DNA from 3 places in the Paenibacillus sp. IHBB 10380 genome. Region 3 is predicted to be linked to each of the others. Evidence: a T-box and tRNA genes for the amino acid it is inferred to sense, from the RefSeq annotation. Region 3 holds a T-box; the other regions hold tRNA genes.
What was found. A T-box is a leader RNA that pairs with one kind of tRNA and senses whether it is charged. The one in region 3 lies ahead of leuS (leucine--tRNA ligase), so its partner is inferred to be a tRNA-Leu.
Positions count from the first base shown of each region.

Region 1: it encodes a tRNA-Leu, which carries the amino acid that the T-box ahead of leuS (leucine--tRNA ligase) is inferred to sense. The anticodon was not compared.
Region 2: it encodes a tRNA-Leu, which carries the amino acid that the T-box ahead of leuS (leucine--tRNA ligase) is inferred to sense. The anticodon was not compared.

Region 1 is NZ_CP010976.1:3,779,192-3,782,473, forward strand. It holds gene UB51_RS17025 (thiol-disulfide oxidoreductase DCC family protein) at 1-305, opposite strand, end outside; gene UB51_RS17030 (hypothetical protein) at 427-705, opposite strand; gene UB51_RS17035 (glutathione peroxidase) at 1,071-1,553, shown strand; tRNA gene UB51_RS17040 (tRNA-Leu) at 1,631-1,713, opposite strand; gene UB51_RS17045 (urease accessory protein UreF) at 1,980-2,618, shown strand; gene UB51_RS17050 (hypothetical protein) at 3,050-3,282, shown strand, end outside.
Region 2 is NZ_CP010976.1:3,174,382-3,177,663, forward strand. It holds gene UB51_RS14040 (N-acetylmuramoyl-L-alanine amidase) at 1-524, shown strand, start outside; gene UB51_RS14045 (divergent polysaccharide deacetylase family protein) at 499-1,341, opposite strand; tRNA gene UB51_RS14050 (tRNA-Leu) at 1,687-1,770, shown strand; gene UB51_RS14055 (carboxymuconolactone decarboxylase family protein) at 1,832-2,161, opposite strand; gene UB51_RS14060 (hypothetical protein) at 2,250-2,465, opposite strand; gene UB51_RS14065 (hypothetical protein) at 2,597-2,926, opposite strand; gene UB51_RS14070 (xanthine phosphoribosyltransferase) at 3,024-3,282, opposite strand, start outside.
Region 3 is NZ_CP010976.1:738,144-741,425, reverse strand. It holds gene leuS (leucine--tRNA ligase) at 1-1,637, opposite strand, end outside; T-box leader at 1,752-1,985, opposite strand; gene UB51_RS03165 (hypothetical protein) at 2,163-2,321, shown strand; gene UB51_RS03160 (3-ketoacyl-ACP reductase) at 2,417-3,136, opposite strand.

The DNA.
Region 1 (3,282 bases), 2.7 Mb from region 3:
TCCCTTATAAATTTAGGAATAACCCTTAATATATACATCCAAGGCCAAGGAGCCTGCAATTGCCTAACCACACGCAAGGCTCCTGTGGACTCGGTATAATATACCCCGTTCTCAATCAGAACAAACGTATCTAATGACTGAGTGGAAAGTCCTCCTCGTTCAAGTAGTTTTTTTCCCATATCAGATTGCATAGAAGCGAAGTAGAACCTTACTTTTGGGTCTCTTTTAATAATAAACTTCGTTATTCCCTGACATAATAGACATACTCCATCTATAAGTACAATAGAACGTGAATCATCCTTCATCCTATTCTGCCCCCTCCTTCAAACAATATTCCAATATTCCAACGCTTAACTATATAAATATAGAAAAAAAGCGCAGGATCATCTCCCACGCTTCATATCTCTTTGCTTTTAATGCTACTGCTTACTTGGCAATAGCCTTGTCAATCCAATGGTTATCGTCGATTTGCTGCTGAAACACATCTGCGAAGCTATCCATGCATTTGCAAATGAAGTCTTTGCGGCATACAGGACAAGGTGTTTTTTGCAGTCTACTGATGTTAGTCATTTTCCATTCAGGATTTCGAGTGTAGAACGCACGACACACCGTTCCATCTGCCAGATTGATGATGAATTCATACAATCCATCCTTCTCATTGCTACTAGCTTCTGTCATGCTCGAAATAATCGGTCTGTAAGACATAAGTATCACCCGTTTATATTAAATTTGCTAACTAAGCCTTAGATCATCAACAAGTACTTAGACATTCTAATGAATTTTGGACATGATGTCAATTTATTATAGCATGTTCACACCATTAAACCGAATAATAACCTATATTAATTCATTCTAAAGACCTTTAGAAGGTCTTCTTTATCTGAAGTTAATCAATCCATGAAATTTCCACGAAACGGTTGACGATCTCCTTCAATCTCTATCCAGCAAGTATTGAATCTATTTCTAATTATTCAGACTTTTACTGGCTTACCGCGATATATTTTGATTGACTTCCACAATTGGTTGTATAAAATTAAATTATAAACAATATTATAAAGGAGGAATACAAGATGAGCATCTATGATTTCCAAGTGAATACCATTGCTGGTGAAGAGATCTCTTTATCGGAATATGAAGGAAAAGTATTACTTATCGTCAATACCGCAAGCAAATGTGGATTCACTCCTCAATACAAAGGCCTTCAAGAATTATATGAAAAATTTAAAGACCATAACTTTGAAATATTAGGTTTCCCAAGTAATCAGTTTAAAGAGCAGGAACCTGGATCAGCCGATGAAATTGAACAATTCTGTCAAATTAACTATGGCGTAACCTTCCCTCTTTTCGAGAAAGTTGATGTGAAGGGGAACACTGCTCATCCGCTTTTCCAATACTTATCTAAAGAAGCACCAGGTGTACTCGGTTCCAAAGCAGTCAAATGGAATTTCACTAAATTTTTAGTTGATAGTCAAGGGAAGGTTCTAGACCGTTATGCGCCAGCAACGACTCCTGAAAAAATTGAAAGTGTTATTGAAGGACTCCTAGAAGATTAAATTAATTATTACAATTCAATAAAAATATAACAAAAAACCCTTGCTAAATTAGCAAGGGTTTTTCACTTTCACTATGATGCGGTCGAGAGGACTCGAACCTCCACGGAGTTGCCCCCACTACCACCTCAAGGTAGCGTGTCTGCCATTCCACCACGACCGCAAATATTAAAGGCGATCATTAAACAACATTGATAATTATACATGTATTTTTTTTCAAAGTAAAGGGAGGAAAATAATTTTCAGTATATGTAAGTATAAATAACATTATTGGTTCTAAAATTTGTAATTTATCATATACATTGACATTATATGGTTCTTTGAGTAATATAAATCTACACATTAACTTCAACTTTTTTATATGTGTATATACATGTTATTTTATATAACTCAAAAAGGATATATATACTTATTGGGGGTGCGTTTTTTTTGGATAAAGGCAGGAAATTACTTGATTATGTACAACGATTAGATTCCTCCCTTTCAGTAGGTGGATTCAAACATACTCTCGAGTTGGAATCCCAAATGACAGAAGGAAATATCCAGAACTGCGATGATCTAGAATCATTCATGCGGGGCCAATTACCTAAACAATTACTTAGAAGAGATGGTTGGGCAATTAAGGAAATTTATGCAGCAGCAGATGGTAAGGATTCGCAGAGGATTGCTTTGATTGATAGAGCGGTCCAGGGTACAAGAAGTACCGATCAGGAAACGAATAACGCTCAGAGGTCAGGAAAACGACTCTTTAAATTAGCTCGTGCGCTATACCCTTGGATGGATTTCGATGAACTGGAACATTCCTTATATGATCACGATGCGGTCGGTTGTCTCACTACAATTCACGCTTGGATCAATAATAGGCTTCAAATTAATTGTGATCAGGCTGTACAAGGTTATATGTATTCTGCCGTTTCATCCTATGTCAGTAGAGCTTCTACCCTGATCCAACTGCCAAGAAAGGAAGCTGATCTTCTCACTCAGACCTTCATTGAGGAATTAGAACAAGAATGGCATTCCATTAAAAAGAACTCCCCTGAAGTACTACAGCACTCTCCAACAAGCTAGGAACGCACTCTCTACCCAAGCCATATCCATATAACCCAAGATGAAACGGATACCGTCCTTAATAGACCGATAACTATTTCAAGTAAAATATAATAAAGTATAGTTGAAACTAATACTTTATTATATTTTAAAAAAGGCACCCCTTTAACGTTAACGTGGGCGTGCCTTTTTTTGCATTATCCAACAAGTTAAGATTATTTTTTCAAGTTATGATTTCGTCTATAGTCTGTAAACTCAATATACAATTGGAGCTATTTAATTGCTGTAATTCATCTAACAAATAAATACCTCTGCCTTCCCTTAACAATCCATATTGAGGACCCTTCCCAAGAATAATCCAGTCTAGACTAACATCGAAATAGGCTACTATACCATAAAAAACTCACTCATTTTGAAAATAACCCCATTCATATGACAGGGAGCGATGATCTTTGTATAATTCTGATAATTCACTTTATCACGAAGTGATTTATTCTCTACAGCAAGGCATTGCTGTCATCGATACAGATGGTTACATCATTGCCACTAACCATGCTTGGAACCATTTATTAATTCAAAATGAAAGTCCCTCCGAGTTCGATTGGCATGGAATTAATTTCTTCCATCCTCATGATTACCTATCCCCCATGCAACAAAATCATCATATTCTAACAGCTAGTCTTCT
Region 2 (3,282 bases), 2.4 Mb from region 3:
TTCAGCAAATTGTTGAGAAAGATATTAATTTGAAAATCGCACTTAAAGTGTTCATGCTGCTGAAGAGCAAAGGGTATTATGCCATACTGAATCGCTCTAACGATTATGCCCTAAGTGACGATAACAATTGGCTACGCAGCTCCTCACGTCATCTACGCGACTTGGCACAGCGCAAGGAGCTAAGTCGTCAGATTCCAACATTACTCGTAATTAGTCTACACGTGAACTGGGGTAAATCACCTGCCAAAAGAGGTCCCCTCGTTCTTCACCAGAATGAAGGTCGAAGTTACCTTTTAGCTGATGCCATCCAGCAGCAACTTAACCGACTTTATGGGACTCATCAGCAACCTAAGTTAGGTAAACCTTTTTATATACTCAATTATGTTAAAGACCCCGCTGTCATCGTTGAGACTGGTTTCCTAAGCAATCCACAGGACCGAGCAATGCTCACTAATCCCCGTCAACAATTAATCATCGCGGAATCGATCACCGCAGGTATTATTGGTTATTTGACGGAAATATAGGGGTAGGACTCCAGCCCCAATTAGCCTTAGCCAGGTCACTAATCCCAATAAATTGAACGCGTTGCTTCATTTCAGGGATGCGATTTTTCAACACTGCGGCTGTTTTTTCACCTTGAGTACCGACATGTCCAATCGTGACACAGATTTGATGTTCCTTTGCCCAATTCTCAACAGCCTGCAATTGTTTGGTAATATGACTACGGGTATGGACATCATCTAGAAAAATGTTATTTTCTATTGCAGGCATGCCTATTTTAGCGGACAGCTTGCCGGCTACAGATCTGTAATTCGTACGGCTGTCAACAAAGAGTAGTCCTCTTTCTTTGCAGACCTGTAGTACGATGGACATAATTCGTTCATCCCCCGTTATTCTCGAACCCATATGATTATTCATACCAATCGCATGGGGAATATCATCAATGGCATCTTCTACACGTTTACGAATTTCTGCATCACTTAATTTGGAAGTAATCGCTCCGGGTCCCAGCCAACTTACATTCCCTTGTTTAGGCTCCATTGGCATATGCACGAGAACGTCATGGCCTTGCTTGTGAGCTAATTCAGCATCACTATGGCTTGTTTTTAAGAATGGCATGACAGCCACGGTTAACTTCACAGGCATAGACAGTATTTCCTCTGTGCCCTTTTGCCCATTACCAAAATCATCTATAATGACAGCTACTTTATGTTGTGGAAGATTAGAATCCTGCGCTCTGCTAGGCTCAAATGCATATGCTGAATAACTCCAAGTCACACTTATACTACACCACAATAGTACAACTTTAAGATATCTTCTCAAACCACACGCGGATTTCATCAGACCACTCCCTCTTTATCTTATGAAGTCAGTGTTTGAGTAAGAGGAGCTAAATATGTATGCTGAGAATTAATAAATATGGGAGTGGATAAATATGTAGTTTTTACGGCATCTCTTCACCTGAATCAAGGAATGTGACAGTTTTGGAAGGAGATTGACTACGCCTAACAACGCGTGTTATTATATTTATTGCGTAGATTGAGTACGCACAGATTTATTTTGAAGCACAACGTGAAGTCTGTTTACGGATTCTTTTCGTAAGCCTTCCGCAAGCGCCTCCGAAATATCCGTGCGAGCGTCTAGGAATATAACGCACAAGGAAAGCGGTGTAAACCCGCGCCATTTGCGGTCGTGGCGGAATTGGCAGACGCGCACGGTTCAGGTCCGTGTGGGCTAACCCCCGTGGAGGTTCGAGTCCTCTCGACCGCATCATATGATGATAAAAGGGACACCCTAGATTAATTTAGGGCGTCCCTTTTATCATCATATTTTAATGCAGTGCCTTCTGAACTCGAGTTACACCTTGTGCGAACGCATGACCTGCTCCAGCAGCACCGACTACCGCGACTGTTTCCATAATCTCAGCATCAGTAGCACCTTTAGCACGCGCTTCCTGTACATGATAGAATGTACACACTTCATTGTTGGTGAACAACCCAATTCCTAGAGCAATCAATTGCTTAGTCTTAGCGTCTAATGCTCCTTCTTGGAAACATTGCCCCGTAAATTCATGGTAAGACTTCGTGACGTCAGGTAGGTTGTCCTCCAAATGGGTCATTTCGTTCTTATACATTTTTATTTTGTCATTCATTATTTCCATGGCTTCGGACACATCCTCTCGAATTTATAGACTTGAACGACTTAACGCCCATTCTACTGTGTCCTATTATCCCAACAATGATCTATCTCTATTCTACAGGACTAACCCTTGGTTCCGTAAATAACTGATAAGAATAACTTCGATCTAGCTTGACGACTCTACGGTTCTGCCGACGAATCATAACCAACTCACTGTTCCACGCCACTACAATGCCCTTCACATCATTACTCTCCAGCCCATCACGGACCACTCTAATCTTGTCTCCATTTACACGATAAGCATCCAATTGTTCATCCGTTATCATCTCTAGAATAAATCCTCCTTGTAGCAAAATAATTACATATTTATTATTAAAAAAAGACCTAAACAGATGCATTTAGGTCATATCTTCATGTTCTAATATTTGAAAAGTAGCTCGTATATTTGAAGTTAGTTTTACCGCTGTGCATGTTCTTTGCTATCATTGGTTTCGAACCAGAAATCAAGCACAGTAGCAGACATCACTCGACTATTTAAGTACTCCACTTGTTGAGAAGTGAACATTTCTTTCCACGAAAAGACGAGTTCCTCACATAATCCCACAATGGTCAATAATTCGGACCAAGCGACATAACGTTTATACCAAAAAAACTGAGGGTGCTCAAGCATATAGGGATATAGATCATCAAATTCTGTATGTTTGCAATCTAGTGCTCGTTCAAAATGACCCTTAGCAGCGGCCAACTTATCGATGAAGAATTGTTCTGTTACCGGTTCTTTCCCCATTGTGTTGCCTCCTCTCTCTTTCTTACACTTTATATTATAAGCTAAAACCATAAAGCTGGAAAGCCATTATGCAAAAATAGGCGCACTCCAGCGTCCCTTACTCCGCAAAAGTTATCGTACCATTCTCTAAAGATTGTATACGCGCAAGAGATTCCAATTTAATTCCTTGTTCACGAATAGTCCGCGCTCCCGCTTGAAAACATTTCTCCACCACAATTCCAACACCCACTAATTCAGCACCAGAACGCTCAATAATTTTGATCAATCCACGAGCTGCATCTCCGTTAGCAATGATGTCATCAATGAATAGCACGCGATCTTCACTATTTATATATTCGCGAGACAGCATAATATCT
Region 3 (3,282 bases):
AACAAGTGAAGTACAGCATGTTCTACGCCACCAATATACAGATCTACAGGAAGCCACTGCTTTTGCTTCTCCTTGGAACATAGCTCTTCATTATTGTGCGGGTCAATAAAGCGCAGGTAATACCAGCTGCTTCCTGCCCACTGAGGCATGGTATTCGTCTCGCGACGAGCCTTCATTCCCGTCTCAGGGTCAGTCGTCTCTACCCAATCAAGTACATTAGCCAAAGGTGACTCTCCCGTACCTGATGGCTTGATTTGATCTACATCAGGTAGGACAAGCGGTAATTGATCCACGGGAACGGTCTTCATTGTTCCATCTTCTAAATGAAGGATTGGAATAGGCTCTCCCCAATATCTTTGGCGGCTAAATAACCAATCACGCAGACGATATGTTATTTTGCCTTGACCTTTACCGTTCTCTTCTAGCCAAGCTATCATTTTTGCAATAGCCTCTACATTCTGCAGCCCATTCAGCCATTCGGAGTTCACGTGTTCTCCGTCTCCACTATAAGCCTCTTCTTCAATATTACCGCCTTTAACCACTTCCACGATTTCTAGTCCGAACTGTTTGGCAAATTCCCAGTCACGGGAATCATGTCCAGGTACAGCCATGATAGCGCCAGTTCCATATCCGGCAAGAACATAATCTGCGATCCAGATCGGCGCTTTTGCTCCATTCACTGGGTTAATAGCATAGGCTCCTGTAAATACACCCGTCTTATCTTTAGCTAAGTCCGTACGTTCCAGATCACTCTTGTGCGAAGCCTGAGTCTTATAGGCCTCTACTGCTGCCAGTTGCTCTTCTGTTGTAATCTTAGTCACGAATTCATGCTCTGGAGCTAGAACACAGTAACTTGCGCCGAATAAAGTATCCGGTCGAGTTGTAAAGACCGCTAATTGAGCATCATGACCTTCAATATCAAATTTCACTTCGGCACCTTTGGATTTACCAATCCAGTTCCGTTGCATATCTTTAATACTCTCAGACCAATCCAATTCCTCCAAATCATCCAACAGACGATCTGCGTATTCTGTAATCTTCAGCATCCACTGTCTCATCGGTTTACGAACAACTGGATGACCTCCACGCTCACTAAGACCATCTATAACTTCTTCATTTGCAAGGACCGTACCTAGTGCAGGACACCAGTTTACCGGCACCTCAGCTATGTAAGCTAGCCCCTTGTTATACAGCTGAATGAATATCCATTGTGTCCATTTATAATACTCTGGATCTGTTGTACTAATCTCACGGTCCCAATCATACGAGAAACCTAATGACTTAATCTGGCGACGGAAATTGTTAATGTTCTTAACCGTAATATGCTTTGGATGTTCTCCTGTGTCTAGTGCATGCTGCTCAGCAGGCAATCCAAAAGCATCCCAGCCCATAGGGTGAAGTACATTGTAACCGCGCATCCGTTTATACCGTGATATGATATCTGTTGCCGTGTATCCCTCTGGATGCCCTACATGTAGCCCCGATCCTGATGGATAAGGGAACATATCCAATGCATAAAATTTGGGTTTCTCTGGATCTTCACCTGTCTTAAACGTTTGATTATCTTCCCAATACTGTTGCCATTTCGGTTCAATTGTTTGTGGCTGATAGCCATGATTCTGTTGTTGTTCACTCATTACTTTTGCTCCTCCTTCGAAATCATACACATAATCAAGTATGTAGCGTGTCTGGACAATGACCATTCATAATATGTACCCATCAAAAAAACCTCTCATCCTTAGCGTATAATCGCTAGGGACGAGAGGTTTGATTCCCGTGGTACCACCCTAGTTAGCGGAATACATTCTTTGTTCTCCACTCACTTTACACCCTTAACGTGGGTAAAACGATGATATTTCACGGGAACTTCTCCATTCATATCATGACTCCGAGGTAAGTTCATTTCAATTTATCAACCGACTTGCACCCATCGTCGGCTCTCTGAGTGATATTTCGAAATTAGTACTCCTCATCAACGTTTAAAATATTCAATTTAATGAACATATTATATAGAATAAACACGATCAAGTCAATGATCGTATCCTCTTCAACTTTGAATGTAATATAAAGAGAATATGCACACATCACTTTTATGCATAAATACTCCCCTCTAGACTAAGACTAATATTTGTCTTTCCAATTCAATCTAAGGGAGTGATTACATGCGTGAAGGAATGATTCCTACTGTTCTTGGAACTGTAGTATCTGCATCTAGCGCTGCACTGCTTGGAAGCAAGTATAAACTTGCTGCGTATGGAGCTCTAGGTTTTGGTCTCGCGCACATCGTGTTAGGAGCTATTGACCTGGTCGAACATCGTTAGAGGTTGGGAAGATTCAAAACGTAAGCCAGATTGAAATAAGCCTTGGACCAAAGGGTCCAAGGCTTATTTAGTTTATAATCTATACAATAAACCTTTTATTGTGGATTAGTCGTCCATAGTCCTGCTGTCTTCACAAAAACACGCTGAGGTAGCTTAAGTGTTGCCAAGGCTAACTCAGCCACATCTTCTGGTTGCATCATTCGATCTTCATCTCCGACTTTAAGACCTGCATTACGAGCTAAATCCGTATTTACAGTACTTGGAGTTAGAGCAACAACACGGATATTAAATTTGCGAACTTCCTGTAGTACGGATTCAGTCAAGCCTAGTACAGCAAATTTGGATGCACAATACGCAGAACCTGTAGCAAATCCTTTCTCTCCTGCAGTAGATGCCACATTAATGATATTACCCATATTCTGCTCGATCATCGTTGGAAGCACTGCACGAGTTACATAATATGTACCCATCAAATTGACCTGCATTATTCTTTCCCATACTTCCGGCTCCATCTCAAGCAGCGTGCCGAACTCCGCAATTCCTGCATTGTTAATTAGAATATCAATCGTCCCTAACTGCTCCTTAAGCGCTGCTACAGCCGTATCCACATCACTCTGCACTGACACATCTGCTGTCGCAATGCTAACTTTAATACCATACTTGGCAACTAAAGAGTCCCGCAGCATTTCCAAATCAGTCGCCGTTCTTGCGATGAGTCCAAGATGCACACCTTCTTGGGCAAGCGAGGTTGCAATCGCAAGCCCAATCCCTTTACCTGCACCTGTAATAATCGCTGTTCTATTCTTGAGTTCCATGATATCGTCTCCCGACCTCAATTTATGAAGATTTGTTAATATTCTAACACATTTGCTTAAAGAGAATACTTCAGTTCTAATATTATAACAGCTCTAGTAACTTATCCCTAATCAATAAAAAGGGTTCCTGAATAATTCAGGAACCC